2 regions of the Arthrobacter sp. TmtSoilC48 genome follow, and region 1 is predicted to be linked to the other one. Evidence: predicted binding sites of a transcription regulator. Region 1 holds the regulator's gene; the other holds the start of a gene.

What was found. The regulator LexA, encoded in region 1, represses DNA repair genes until DNA is damaged. The targets are predictions, from matches to a motif close to TCGAACANNTGTTCGA.
Region 2: the regulator LexA is predicted to act here: its motif matches at 2,196-2,211, upstream of AC6I97_RS03155 (shikimate dehydrogenase).

What each region holds. Positions count from the first base shown of each region.
Region 1 covers NZ_AP046049.1:3,534,557-3,540,559, forward strand. The annotation lists gene priA (bifunctional 1-(5-phosphoribosyl)-5-((5-phosphoribosylamino)methylideneamino)imidazole-4-carboxamide isomerase/phosphoribosylanthranilate isomerase PriA) at 1-30, opposite strand, end outside; gene AC6I97_RS16360 (CG2302 family histidine operon protein) at 65-223, opposite strand; gene hisH (imidazole glycerol phosphate synthase subunit HisH) at 224-985, opposite strand; gene hisB (imidazoleglycerol-phosphate dehydratase HisB) at 982-1,608, opposite strand; gene AC6I97_RS16375 (histidinol-phosphate transaminase) at 1,655-2,773, opposite strand; gene AC6I97_RS16380 (LysM peptidoglycan-binding domain-containing protein) at 2,851-3,210, opposite strand; gene lexA (transcriptional repressor LexA) at 3,567-4,310, shown strand; gene AC6I97_RS16390 (ATP-dependent DNA helicase) at 4,320-6,003, opposite strand, start outside.
Region 2 covers NZ_AP046049.1:654,671-660,673, reverse strand. The annotation lists gene AC6I97_RS03160 (bifunctional sugar phosphate isomerase/epimerase/4-hydroxyphenylpyruvate dioxygenase family protein) at 1-1,183, opposite strand, end outside; gene AC6I97_RS03155 (shikimate dehydrogenase) at 1,183-2,100, opposite strand; gene AC6I97_RS03150 (IclR family transcriptional regulator) at 2,303-3,073, opposite strand; gene AC6I97_RS03145 (MFS transporter) at 3,275-4,597, shown strand; gene AC6I97_RS03140 (FG-GAP repeat domain-containing protein) at 4,719-6,003, opposite strand, start outside.

The DNA.
Region 1 (6,003 bases):
TTCCAGAACGGACTGGGCAGAGGTGGTCATGTGTGTCCTAGGAGTTGATGGGGACGCGAGGCGTTCAGTTGCCCGGCAGCGTCAGGAGATAGGCGGCAAGCAGGGACATCCCCGCCAGCACATAGAAGGAAACGGAAACCCACAGTGGCTTCTTCTGCTGATGGAAGGAGATACCTCCACCCACCAGCACGCCGGCAAGGCCCATAAGCACTACCGACCACACTTAGGCTGCACCACGATCGTCCGCTGCCGGACCTTGTGCCACCTTGGCTTCAGGTTTGCGAAGCCCGTCCACCCAGTTGCGCAGGAGGCGTGCCCCGGCATCTCCGGATTTCTCGGGGTGGAATTGGGTGGCGCACAGGGGGCCATTTTCAACAGCAGCGATAAAGGGGGCTCCGTGCTCGGACCACGTCACCAAAGGTGGGGCCATCCGGGGCTGGACGACGTCGAAGTTCCACTCCTGCACGCCGTATGAGTGCACGAAGTAGAAACGTTCCTGTTCGACGCCCGCGAATAGCTTGGATCCTTCAGGCACGTCCACCGTGTTCCAGCCCATGTGGGGAACCACGGGGGCGGGAAGGAGCTCAACTTTGCCCGGCCATTCGGCCATCCCCTCGGACTCGGTTCCGTGTTCGACTCCGGCCTCGAATAGGACCTGCAACCCAACGCAGATCGCCAGGACAGGCCGGCCACCCGCGACGCGGCGGCCAATCATGCGGATGGCATCGACGGCCTTGAGTTCCCTCATCACCGTTTCAAAGGCACCCACGCCGGGGACCAGCAGCCCGTCGGCATTCAGTACGTCCTCAGGCTTGGAGCTAAGAACCACCTGGGCGCCTGCACGCTCAAGGGCGCGAACAGCCGAACGTACGTTGCCCGAACCGTAATCCAGCACCGTAACCGTGGGCTTGCCTTCGGGCGACTCCGGCTTGACGGTTGCCGAAGCGTCGGTAACCGCGCCGTCCTTCAGGATTTGCCCGCTCATAGCGCCCCCTTGGTGGATGGAATGCCCTCCACGCGGGGATCCGACTCCACTGCAGAACGAAGAGCCCGGGCAAAGGCTTTGAACTGGGCCTCGACGATGTGATGGGGATCCCGGCCTGCGAGGACGTTCATGTGCAGGCAGATACCGGCGTGCAACGTGATGGCCTCAAAGACGTGACGGGTCAGCGAACCTGTGAAGTGGCCACCGATCAGGTGATACTCCTGCCCTGCAGGTTCCCCTCCGTGCACCAGATACGGGCGTCCCGAAACATCCACGACAGCGTGCGCCAAGGCTTCGTCCAGAGGAACCGTTGCTTCGCCGAAGCGGCGGATTCCGGCTTTGTTGCCCAGGGCGGTACGCAAAACCTCACCAAAGGTAATGGCCACATCCTCCACCGTGTGGTGGGCATCAATGTGGGTGTCACCCGTGGCCTTGACGGTCATGTCAATCAGGGAGTGCTTGCACAACGCCGTCAGCATGTGGTCATAAAAGGGAACCGTGGTGCTGATGTCCGAGACACCGGTGCCATCCAGGTTGATCTCCACCAGGACGGAGGATTCGCTGGTGGTGCGCTCCATGCGCGCAGTGCGGTCAGCGGACGGCTTGGCGCCGGTTTCGCTCATTGGGACGTCCTTATACACGAAGAATGGGGTGGGTCTATTGACAAGTTTAGTTGGGCTGGGACGCAGCGCTGTCCAGAAGGGCTTCCAGGGCCTCAAGGAAGGCCGTTGTTTCCTTTTCTGTTCCCGCAGTCACCCGCAGGTGCCCTGGAATACCGACGTCGCGGATCAGGACTCCCGCATCCAGCAAGCCCTGCCAGACTGCGTGCGGGTTCGAAAGCCCACCGAAGAACACGTAGTTTGAGTCCGAGGCCGCAGGCTTGAGTCCCATTCGGAGGAGCTCGGTCACAATGCGGTCCCGCTGGACCTTGATGTCTTCGACGTCGGCCATGAGCGCTTCGCGGTGGTTCAGGGCGGCCAGGGCCGTGGCTTGTGTGACGGCTGAAAGGTGGTAGGGCAGCCGAACGAGCCTGATGGCATCGGTGACCTCAGGCGCGGCAGCCATGTAGCCCAACCGGGCACCTGCCAAGGCAAAGGCCTTGCTCATGGTGCGCGAGACGATCAAACGTTCCCGCCCGGGAAGCAGCGTCAGTGCGCTCGGGGTGTTGTCGTGCGCGAACTCGTGGTAGGCCTCGTCCACGATGACGATTGCCTGGCTGGCCTCGCCGGCTTCGTACACGGCTTCGACCACGTCCAGGCCCAGTCCCGTTCCCGTGGGGTTGTTCGGCGAGCACAGGAAGACGATATTCGCTCCGGTCTCCCGCACCTGGGCAGCCGCAGAAGCCGCATCCAGGCCATAGTCATCAGCCCGCACCCCACGGACATACTCAGTGTCCGTGCCACTGGCAAGCAACGGGTACATGGAATACGTGGGAGGGAATCCCAGCGCCTTACGCCCCGGACCTCCAAAAGCCTGCAAAATCTGCTGCAGGACCTCGTTGGAGCCGTTGGCTGCCCAGATATTCTCCGCGGAAAGCCCGTGTCCGAGGTAATCGGCAAGGGATTCACGGAGTTCCGTGAATTCGCGGTCAGGGTACCGGTTCAGGCCAGTGGCCGCGGCGGCAACAGCCTGGGTAATCGCCGCTTGCACATCTGCCGGAACGCCATGGGTGTTCTCGTTGACGTTGAGCAAAATGGGGACGTCAAGCTGCGGCGCGCCATAGGGGCTCAATCCACGCAGGTTGGTCCGAAGGGGAAGTCGGTCAAGTCGCTCAAGCTGGTCACTCACCAAGACAGTTTAAGGTGCCGGTGCGACTGCGGAGTAACTGTGACGCCAGAGACGCTGGCCCCTCGCCCCCTGGCCGCTCAATTGGCGGGAACGAACAGCTGCTGGCCGGGCTGGATGCGTCCCCCGCGGAGATCGTTCAACTGGATGATTTCCGCGATGACATCACGGGGGTCCCGCTCCGGCGCGGCCGCACCGGCGATGCCCCACAGGGACTGCCCTGGCTGGACAGTAACCGTAACTGCCACCGGCGGCTGCAGCTGGGCTTGGGAATCAGAAGCTTTGGCCGGGGAGTTGATGAAGCCGGCAAGGCTCAGCAGCGCGGCAAGGAGCAGCATGACGGGAATTCCAAAGAAGACGATCCTGCCGCGTTGGGTAAGCCGGAGACGCGCAGGAGCCGGAGTGTTGCGGAATTCGTGGAACGTAGAGATTGCGGACATGAGCTGAGCCCTTCTGAGCGATTGCCTGCATCGGATGCCCGTTGCCGGCTGCCAATTCCTTGTGTTCGCCGAGCCCGGCCCCGAATGTTCGAACACTTTCTTCGAACATCCGAACCGCGCTCAACTTTTATAGAACACATATTCGAACCTTGCTATGACATTTTTAGCACTTATCAACGAACGGTGTCGAGACTCGCTAGAACGAATGTTTGATAAACGCCTGTGCCTGGCCTAGGTTTGAGTGAAGAAACAGGCACTGTTTCAGTGGAACAGGAGGGTCTGACATTTTTTCGGATCCCACATCCCCGGGCACACTTCAGACCGTGACCGGGCGGAACGGAAGGGCATTGGCGAACATGGCAGCGAAAGCCACCGGCGGCGGGGCACCCCTGCGGAGCCAGCAGCCTCAAAAGAGTCCCAAAAGCCTGACTGTCCGGCAGAAGAAAATCCTGGAAACCATCCAGCGGTCCGTCAATGACAACGGGTATCCGCCCAGCATGCGCGAAATTGGCGACACCGTTGGTCTCGCGAGCCTCTCCAGCGTCACGCACCAGCTCTCCCAGTTGGAGAAGCTCGGCTACTTGCGCAGAGATCCCAAGCGCCCCCGCGCCATGGAAGTACTCATGCCTTTGACCCTTGACGGCGGGACAATTCCCGGAGTGGAAGCAGCTACTACACTCCGCAGCGCAGGCGGACTCGCCGTGACGGAACTGGCCAGCGCCAGCGACACCGCGATGGTACCCCTCGTAGGACGCATCGCTGCAGGTGGGCCCATCCTCGCCGACCAGACTATTGAGGATGTCCTGCCCCTGCCCCGGCAACTGGTGGGCCACGGCGAACTGTTCATGCTGAAGGTCGCTGGGGACTCAATGATCGATGCCGCAATTTGCGACGGTGACTGGGTGGTTGTCCGTCGCCAGAATGACGCCATCAACGGTGACATCGTGGCAGCACTCCTGGATGACGAAGCCACGGTAAAAACCTTCCGCCAGCGGGACGGCCACACCTGGCTGCTCCCCCAGAACACGCAGTACGAACCGATACTTGGAGACCAGGCCACCATCATGGGCAAGGTCGTCTCGGTACTGCGCTCCCTCTAGGGAGTTCGCCTACGTTTTCTTTGCGCCCAGGCGTTCCAGGACGCCGCGCACAACGTTGCGGTCCGTCGTTGCCCAAAATGGCGGCAAAGCGGCACGCAGGAATCCGCCGTACCGTTCGGTGGAAAGCCGCGAGTCCAAGACGGCCACCACGCCTTTGTCGCCGGTGGAACGAATGAGGCGTCCCGCTCCCTGTGCAAGACGAATTGCCGCATGCGTAGCCGACACCGCCATGAACCCGTTGCCCCCGGACTGTGCAACGGCGCGTGAGCGTGCGGTCATCAGCGGGTCATCGGGCCTCGGGAACGGAATGCGGTCAATCACCACAAGGCGGCATGAACCGCCAGGGACGTCGACGCCCTGCCACAGGGACATGGTGCCGAAGAGGCAGGTGTCCGGTTCATCGGCAAATTGCTTCACCAGTGCTGCCATGGTGGATTCCCCCTGGCAGAGGATGTCCACATCCAGCCGCGGGCGCATGGCATCTGCAGCTTCTTCGGCCGCCCGACGCGATGAGAACAGGCACAGGGCTCCCCCACCGGATGCACGGATGAGGTCTTCAAGCTCATCCAGGGCCTCGGGTGAAGTGCCCCTGCCGGGCTTGGGCAGGTGCTTGGCCACGTAGAGCACACCCTGCTTCGGATAATCAAAAGGTGACCCGACGTCCAACCCGGTCCAGCTTGGCGCCCCATCTCCAATAAGCCCCAGGCCACCGGCTGCGGGTTCAAAGGCAGATCCAATGGCCAGCGTGGCAGAAGTAAGCACCACTGTGTGCCCCGCGAAAAGGCCCTCCCGCAGGCGGCCGGCAACGCTAAGCGGCGCGATGTTGATCAGTGCGGGCGCGGTCTCGTCCGGGGGTGAGTATCCCTGCTGGGGATCGAAGGTGCTGTTCCTGGAGAACCACACAACTTCACGGTTCTCCTTGGCTGCGAGCATCCGCTCGCACAGTTCCAGAATGAGCATGAGCCGTGAGCGCGCAAGCTGCCTCCCGCCGTCGACCGCGTTTGAAGAGTCGGTTTTCGAGTCGGACAATGCGGCGCGTGTGGCATCGCGCAGCTGGTCCAGGCAGTCCAGTTGTTCGTCGTTGAGCCCATTGGGCAGCAGTCCGTTGGGGACACCGGCAATGGCCATGTCCAATCGATCGGCGGCCGCGTTCAGGGCGTCTACGGTGATAGCGGTGTGTTTGCGCGCGCTCGAAGCCGCAGCATGCACCATTGCCACGGACAGCTGACCTGTCACGGCTCCCGTGACCCGGTCCTGCAGCTCATGTGCTTCGTCAACCACAACGACGTCGTACTCGGGCAGGACAGCAAGGCCTTCGAAGGCACTGACGGCCAGCATGGCATGGTTGGTCACCACGACGTCAGCCTCAGCCGCCCGGGCCCGTGCCTGCTCGCTGAAGCATTCCTCGGCAAGAGGGCATTTTTGCGCTCCCAGGCACTCCATGGACGTCACGGAGACCTGCCTCCAGGCGCGGTCGGTAACACCCGGCATCAGTTCATCGCGGTCGCCAGTGGCCGTCTTTTCGGCCCATTCACGGAGCCGGACCACTTCCTTGCCCAATTGCGACGACGGGCCGCCAACCGCCGCTGCGAAATGCGGCACGCTGGTGTCCTCACCCAGGGAAAAAAGTTGCCCCTCGGACGGCTCTTCGCTGGGGAAGCCGCCCTCCAGCTTTTGCAGGCAAACATAATTT
Region 2 (6,003 bases), 2.9 Mb from region 1:
CTTGGACTTTGCGGGCAACCACCGGCGCCTTGAGTTGCTGGGCGCGAGCGGAGGCAATCACTGGAGAGTCGACGTCGAACCCCAAAGCGGCGATAGCTGGTTCCGAGTGCGACGCCGCTTGCTCGTTGATGATTACGCGAGCCTGGCCCATGGTCCACAGCTGGACGTCTTTGGTGCGGTGGCGACCCTCGAATTCGAAGCCGAGCTGGCCAAGGAGCTTCTCGAGCTGCGCGGTGTCGTCGGCTTTGACCTCGGCGAAGTTGAAGCCGGCGGGCTCGTTCACCTTGGGCAGTGTTGCCAGTTCCATGGGATAACGACGCCGGGAGGCGCCACCGTTGATCGACTCGCCGTCCGCGGAGGTGCCCGCCAGCCACTTGGCGCTCTGCTCCTCCAGCCAGATCAGGGAGCGCATGGCATCGACGGCCGTCCGCTCGGTGTCCGACTGACGGAAAACATCGTTGAAGACCTCAAGGGAAACCGGGCCCGTGTAGCCGGCCCGGACCACGTGGCCCATGAACTTGGCGAGCTCGAACTGCCCCTCGCCCGGGAACACCCGATAGTGCCGGCTCCAAGAGAGTACGTCCATGGAGAGCTTGGGGGCGTCGGCAACTTGGACGAAGAAAATCTTGTCCGCGTTGATCTGCTCGATCGGCGCTGTGTCCCAGTCGCGGGAAAGGATGTGGAACGAGTCCAGGCACGTTCCGAGGTTGGGGTGGTCCACCATCTCGACCAGACGGTACGCGTGCTCGTAGTCGTTCACGTACTTTCCCCAGGCCAGGGCTTCGTAGGCAACTTTGACGCCGTGATCCCCGGCCAATTCCGCGAGTTCCGCTAGCTGGGAGGCGCGGAGTTCGTCGTCGTCGATCGTTGCAGTAGCGACGTTGGAGCAGACCAGGATGGTGTCCATACCCAGGCGTTCCATCAGGTTGAACTTGGCCTCGGCCCGCTTGAGGTTGGCCTTCAGCAGGTCCGGAGTGACGCCGTCGAAATCGCGGAAGGGCTGGTACAGATCCAAGCCGAGGCCAAGATCCGCAGCCATTTTCCGTACTTCCTCGGGACTCAGGGGCGAAGTGACGAGGTCCTGCTCGAAGATTTCGATGCCGTCGAAGCCCGCGATGGCGCAGGCCTGCATCTTTTCTTTCAGCGTGCCGGACAGGCAGACCGTTGCGATTCCGGTGCGCATCAGTGACCCGCCCTTGCCAGAGCCGGGGCTTCGGTGGCGGCAAGCGCATCCTCGACGGCGATCAGCTCAAGGAAGTGGGCCCGCATTCGGTTGCGATCGGCGTCGTGGCCCGTGAAGAGCCGGAAGGCGTCGGCAGCCTGACCGACCGCCATGCGTCCGCCGTCGAGAACCTTGCAGCCCTTGGCGCGCGCTTCGCGGACCAGCTGCGTCTCGATGGGGCGGTAGACGATGTCCGCAACCCAGTGCCGCGGTTCCAGGAGGTCGATGTCCAGCGGCAGCCCGGGGTGGGCGGCCATGCCGATCGGGGTGCAGTGAACCAAACCGTCGGCGAGGGGCATGATCTGCGGGAGCTCTTCTGTGCTCCGAGGCGTGACCGTGGCGGCCGGGAAGAGTTCGCCAAGTTCGGCGGCGCGCTCTGCGGCCCGCGCCGGGTCCATGTCCACCAGGTCCAGGGTGCCGACCCCTGCGGTGAGCAGGGCGTAGGCGACGGCGGAACCCGCACCGCCCGCACCCAGCTGGACCACGCGCTCCAGCTTCGCACCGGGGAGTCCGTCGGCGAGAGCCGAGCCGAAACCTGAAAAGTCGGTGTTGTGGCCGATGAACCGGCCGTCCTGGATGAGGACTGTATTGACGGCACCCAGGCGACGGGCGTCGTCGGAAATTTCGTCAAGGTGCTCAAGGACCAGCTGCTTGCACGGGTGCGTGATGTTCAGTCCGTTGAAGCCCATGCGCTGGGCCGCGGTGAGGAGATCCCCGACGGCGGTGGCCGGCAAAGCCAGCTCCAGCAGGTCGATGGGGCGGTACAGCAAGCGAAGGCCCTGCACATCGGCTTCGCGTTCGTGCATGGGCGGAGTCAGCGACGGCATGACGCCTTCGCCAATCAGGCCCACCAGAACGGACTCGGCTCGGTTGCTCATCCTAAAGCTCCTTTGACTTCAGCACCCCTGCTTTTGGCACTTTCTGGGGCGCCAACTGCCCGGGTGTCTTCCAGATTACTACAAGTGTTCATATTCCGCACGCTTGTTCTTATCGCGAACAAACGCGATGTGCTGACCCAACCGAGTCGCAGTTGTGCGCGTTTAGCGGCCTCAAAACGCGCTTAAGTGCGACCTAGCTGGGCTAACGCTGGGGCAGGCGGGCCGCGAGTTCAGCCGCGGCTTCCTGCAAAGTGGGGACGTGGGCAATGAGCTCATCCATGGTGAGACGAAATACCGGAACGGCCGTGGCGAGGGACGCAAAGGCGTGGCCTTGGGAGTTGAGGACCGGTACCGCGACCGCGCGCATGCCGATCTCGTTTTCTTCGTCCATGACCGCGTAGCCCTGCCGGCGCACTTGCTCGATCTCCGCCCGGAATGCAGCCCGATCGGTAATGGAGCGTTCAGTGAGAGGCTCCAAAGGCAACTCTTCGAGCAGTCGTTCGCGTTCGGCGTCGTTCTCAAAAGCGACTATCGCCTTACCCACGGACGTCGTGTGCAGCGCACCAAGATGGCCAGGATCGCTGGTGACGCGGAAGGTCTTGGGGCCGTCCACCTTATTGACGGTCAGATGGTGGTTTCCGTCGCGCACCGAGAGGATGGTTGCTTCCTCGGTCCGCTCCGTAACGCGCTGGAGCACAGGAAGGGCCGTTGCCGCGAAACCGTGGTGGTTGGAAACCCGCTGGCCCAGCTGGAAGACCCGCAATCCCAGATGATACCGACGTCCGTCGGGCTCGTAATCCACAAATCCGTCGCGCGTCAGCGAACCGAGCAGCCGGTACGTCGTGCTGAACGGAAGTCCCGCACTCCTGGCCAGATCCGCGGCGCTCGCACCCTTGGGCTCATTCCCCAGCAATACCAACAGGCCCAGGGCCTTGCCGACCATGTCGGTCTTTGTGTCCTCTTTCACACTCATGCTTAGATGCTCTCACATCGTGAGAGCTATTTCTAGATAGTGGGGACAAGTCTTGACAAGTGACCCCAATCACGGCCACTATTGCTGTATTGCACAAGTAGCTCTCACCATGTGGTTACTTTGGGATTGATCCGGCCGCACCTCGCTCTGGTCTTCCCGCAGAAGCTAGATCCGCGACATCGTCGTCACAGAAGGAACACCATGAGCCACACAATGCCGTCAGCGACGCCAGGCACAGTTACGCCAGCAGGAACCCCCAAGAAAGCCGCACTCGCCAGCTTCCTGGGAAGCGCTGTGGAGTACTACGACTTCTTCATCTTCGGCTCCGCCGCCGCCTTGATCTTTCCGCACGTGTTCTTCCCGGACGCGGACACCAACGCAGCCATCATGTCCTTCGCGACCTTCGGCTTCGCCTATGTTGCCCGTCCTGTAGGCGCCGTCATCCTGGGGCACTTCGGCGACAGGATCGGCCGGCAGAAGGTCCTCATGTTCACACTGGTCCTGATGGGCGCCGCCACCTTCGTGATCGGCTGCCTCCCGGACTTCAAGACCATCGGCTGGTGGGCTCCCGTCCTGCTGGTACTCGCCCGCCTCGCCCAAGGTCTTTCGGCTGCCGGCGAGCAGGCCGGTGCCTCCTCAATGACGCTGGAGCACGCTCCGGACAACCGCCGCTCGTTCTTCACCTCGTGGACGTTGACCGGCACCCAGGGTGGCCAGATCCTTGCAGCCCTGGTGTTCATTCCAGTTCTCGCGCTCCCGGACGAGGTCAAGTACGGCATCGGCTGGCGCATCCCGTTCTGGCTCAGTGCAGTAGTTGTCATCGTGGCCTACTTCATCCGACGCACCCTGCACGAGCCGCCGGCATTCGCAGAGGCCAAGAAGAACAACCAGATCGCCAAGCTGCCCGTCGCCGACCTCCTCAAGCTGCACTGGCGCGACGTCCTCCGGGTTGTGTGCTGCGCCTTCATCGCCGCCGTGAGCACGGTCTTTGGAACCCTGGCCATCAAGTACGCCCAGGACGTGGCCCACGTCAGCGGCACCATCACCTTGTGGCTCGTTGTAGTGGCCAACATTGTGGCCCTCGGTACCCAGCCGCTCTTCGGCATGCTCGCCGACAAGATCGGCCGGAAGCCCGTCTTCATCTACGGTGCCGTAGCCAGCGCCATCATGACCCCGGTGTTCCTGCTGACCCTCGAATCCGGCAACGTCCCGCTGATGTTCCTGGTGTCCGTTGTGTTCTTCTCCTTCGGCTACGCAGCCGCCAACGCCGTATGGCCGTCCTTCTACGGCGAAATGTTCAGCACCAAGGTCCGCTTCTCCGGCCTGGCCATCGGCACGCAGCTCGGCTTCCTCATGGCAGGCTTTGCTCCGACCATCGTCACGGCCCTGGGCGGCACCAAGCCTGGTGGCTGGGTCCAGATCTCCATCTTCACGGCAGTCATCTGCGTGATCGCAGCGGTCTCGGCCATGACGGCCCGCGAGTCAGCAAAGGTCCCGACGGCGGAACTCGGCTTGCACAAGTAAGGCCCGCCTCGCGGAAGGGGCGCCCGCGCTGAAATCGCCGGAAAACCTCCAGTTCCGCTGGAAGTTTCCCGGCGATTTTCGCGCATTTCCAGCGAACTGGTGTCGCCGACGCCGGCAGGACCTACCGCGGATTCAGCACCACTGGCATGAACTTCCCGGCACCCGTTCCGGAGTACATCAGCAACGTGCCGTCCCCGGCAACTCCCACCACGGAGGGGTCCCCAGTACCCGTAAATCCGTTGCCGAGGGCAGCGATGCTGGAGAACATGTTCCACCCTGAACCGAGGTTGGAGCGCGCAAGGAAGCCGCCAGAGCCGTTGCCCGGATAGAGCCAAAGCCCGCCGTCACCGGTTCGGCCAAGGAGATCTTCCCTGCCGTCGCCGTTGAAGTCACCGGCCTGCAGGACCAGGTTGAACATGTCCCACCCGGTGCCGATCTGCTTGCGGGCAAGGAAGCCTCCGGAGCCATTGCCGGGGTAGACCCACAACACGCCGTCGCCGGATTGGGCAACGATGTCCGGCTTTCCGTCACCCGTGAAATCGCCCGGGGCCAGCAACTGCTCGAAGCCTTGCCATCCGGTGCCGATCTGTTTACGTGCCAGGAACTGTCCCGTGCCGTCCGTCGGGTAAAGCCACAGTGTCCCGTCGGAAGCCCGGGCCACAAGATCGGGGTGCGAATCGCCGTCGAAATCTCCCGCACTCAGCACGGACGTGAACTGGCCCCAGCCCCACCCGACTTGAACACGCGGAAGGAAGCTGCCCGATCCGTTGCCCGGGTAAAGCCACAACGCGCCGTCGGTTCCGCGCGCCAGGATGTCGGCGGCAGCATCGCCGTCGAAATCGCCTGCTTCCCAAACCTGACGGAACTGGTTCCATCCGGTCCCGATCGCAAGCCGATCCGCGAAGCCAATGCCGTCACCTGGATAGAGGGTCATGCCCCCGCCCGCTGCAGCGGTCAGGACGTCCACCCGCTTGTCACCTGTGAAGTCCCGGCCGCCAACGATGTCACCTACCCCGTTCCAGCCAGTTCCGACGGCGGCACGCGGCAGGAAGCCGCCCTTACCATCGCCGGGGTAGACGTAGAGCGTGCCGTCGCTGGCCCGCGCCAGCAAACCCGGGGCACCGCCGCCGAACGAACCTGATGCTGCGAGGCTGCTGAAGGAATCCCAGCCCTGGCCGATCTGCGTTTGGGCGAGGAAACCACCTGTGCCATTGCCTGGATACAACCACAGGCGCCCATCCCCACCGGCGGCGATCAGGTCGCTCCGGCCATCGGCGTTGAAGTCCCCCGCCGCGACCAACTGCGTGAAGCCCTGCCAACCAAATCCGATCTGGCTCCGGGACAGGAATCCGCCCTTGCCGTTGCCGGGATAAAGCCACAATGCGCCGTCGCTGGTTCGGGCAAGG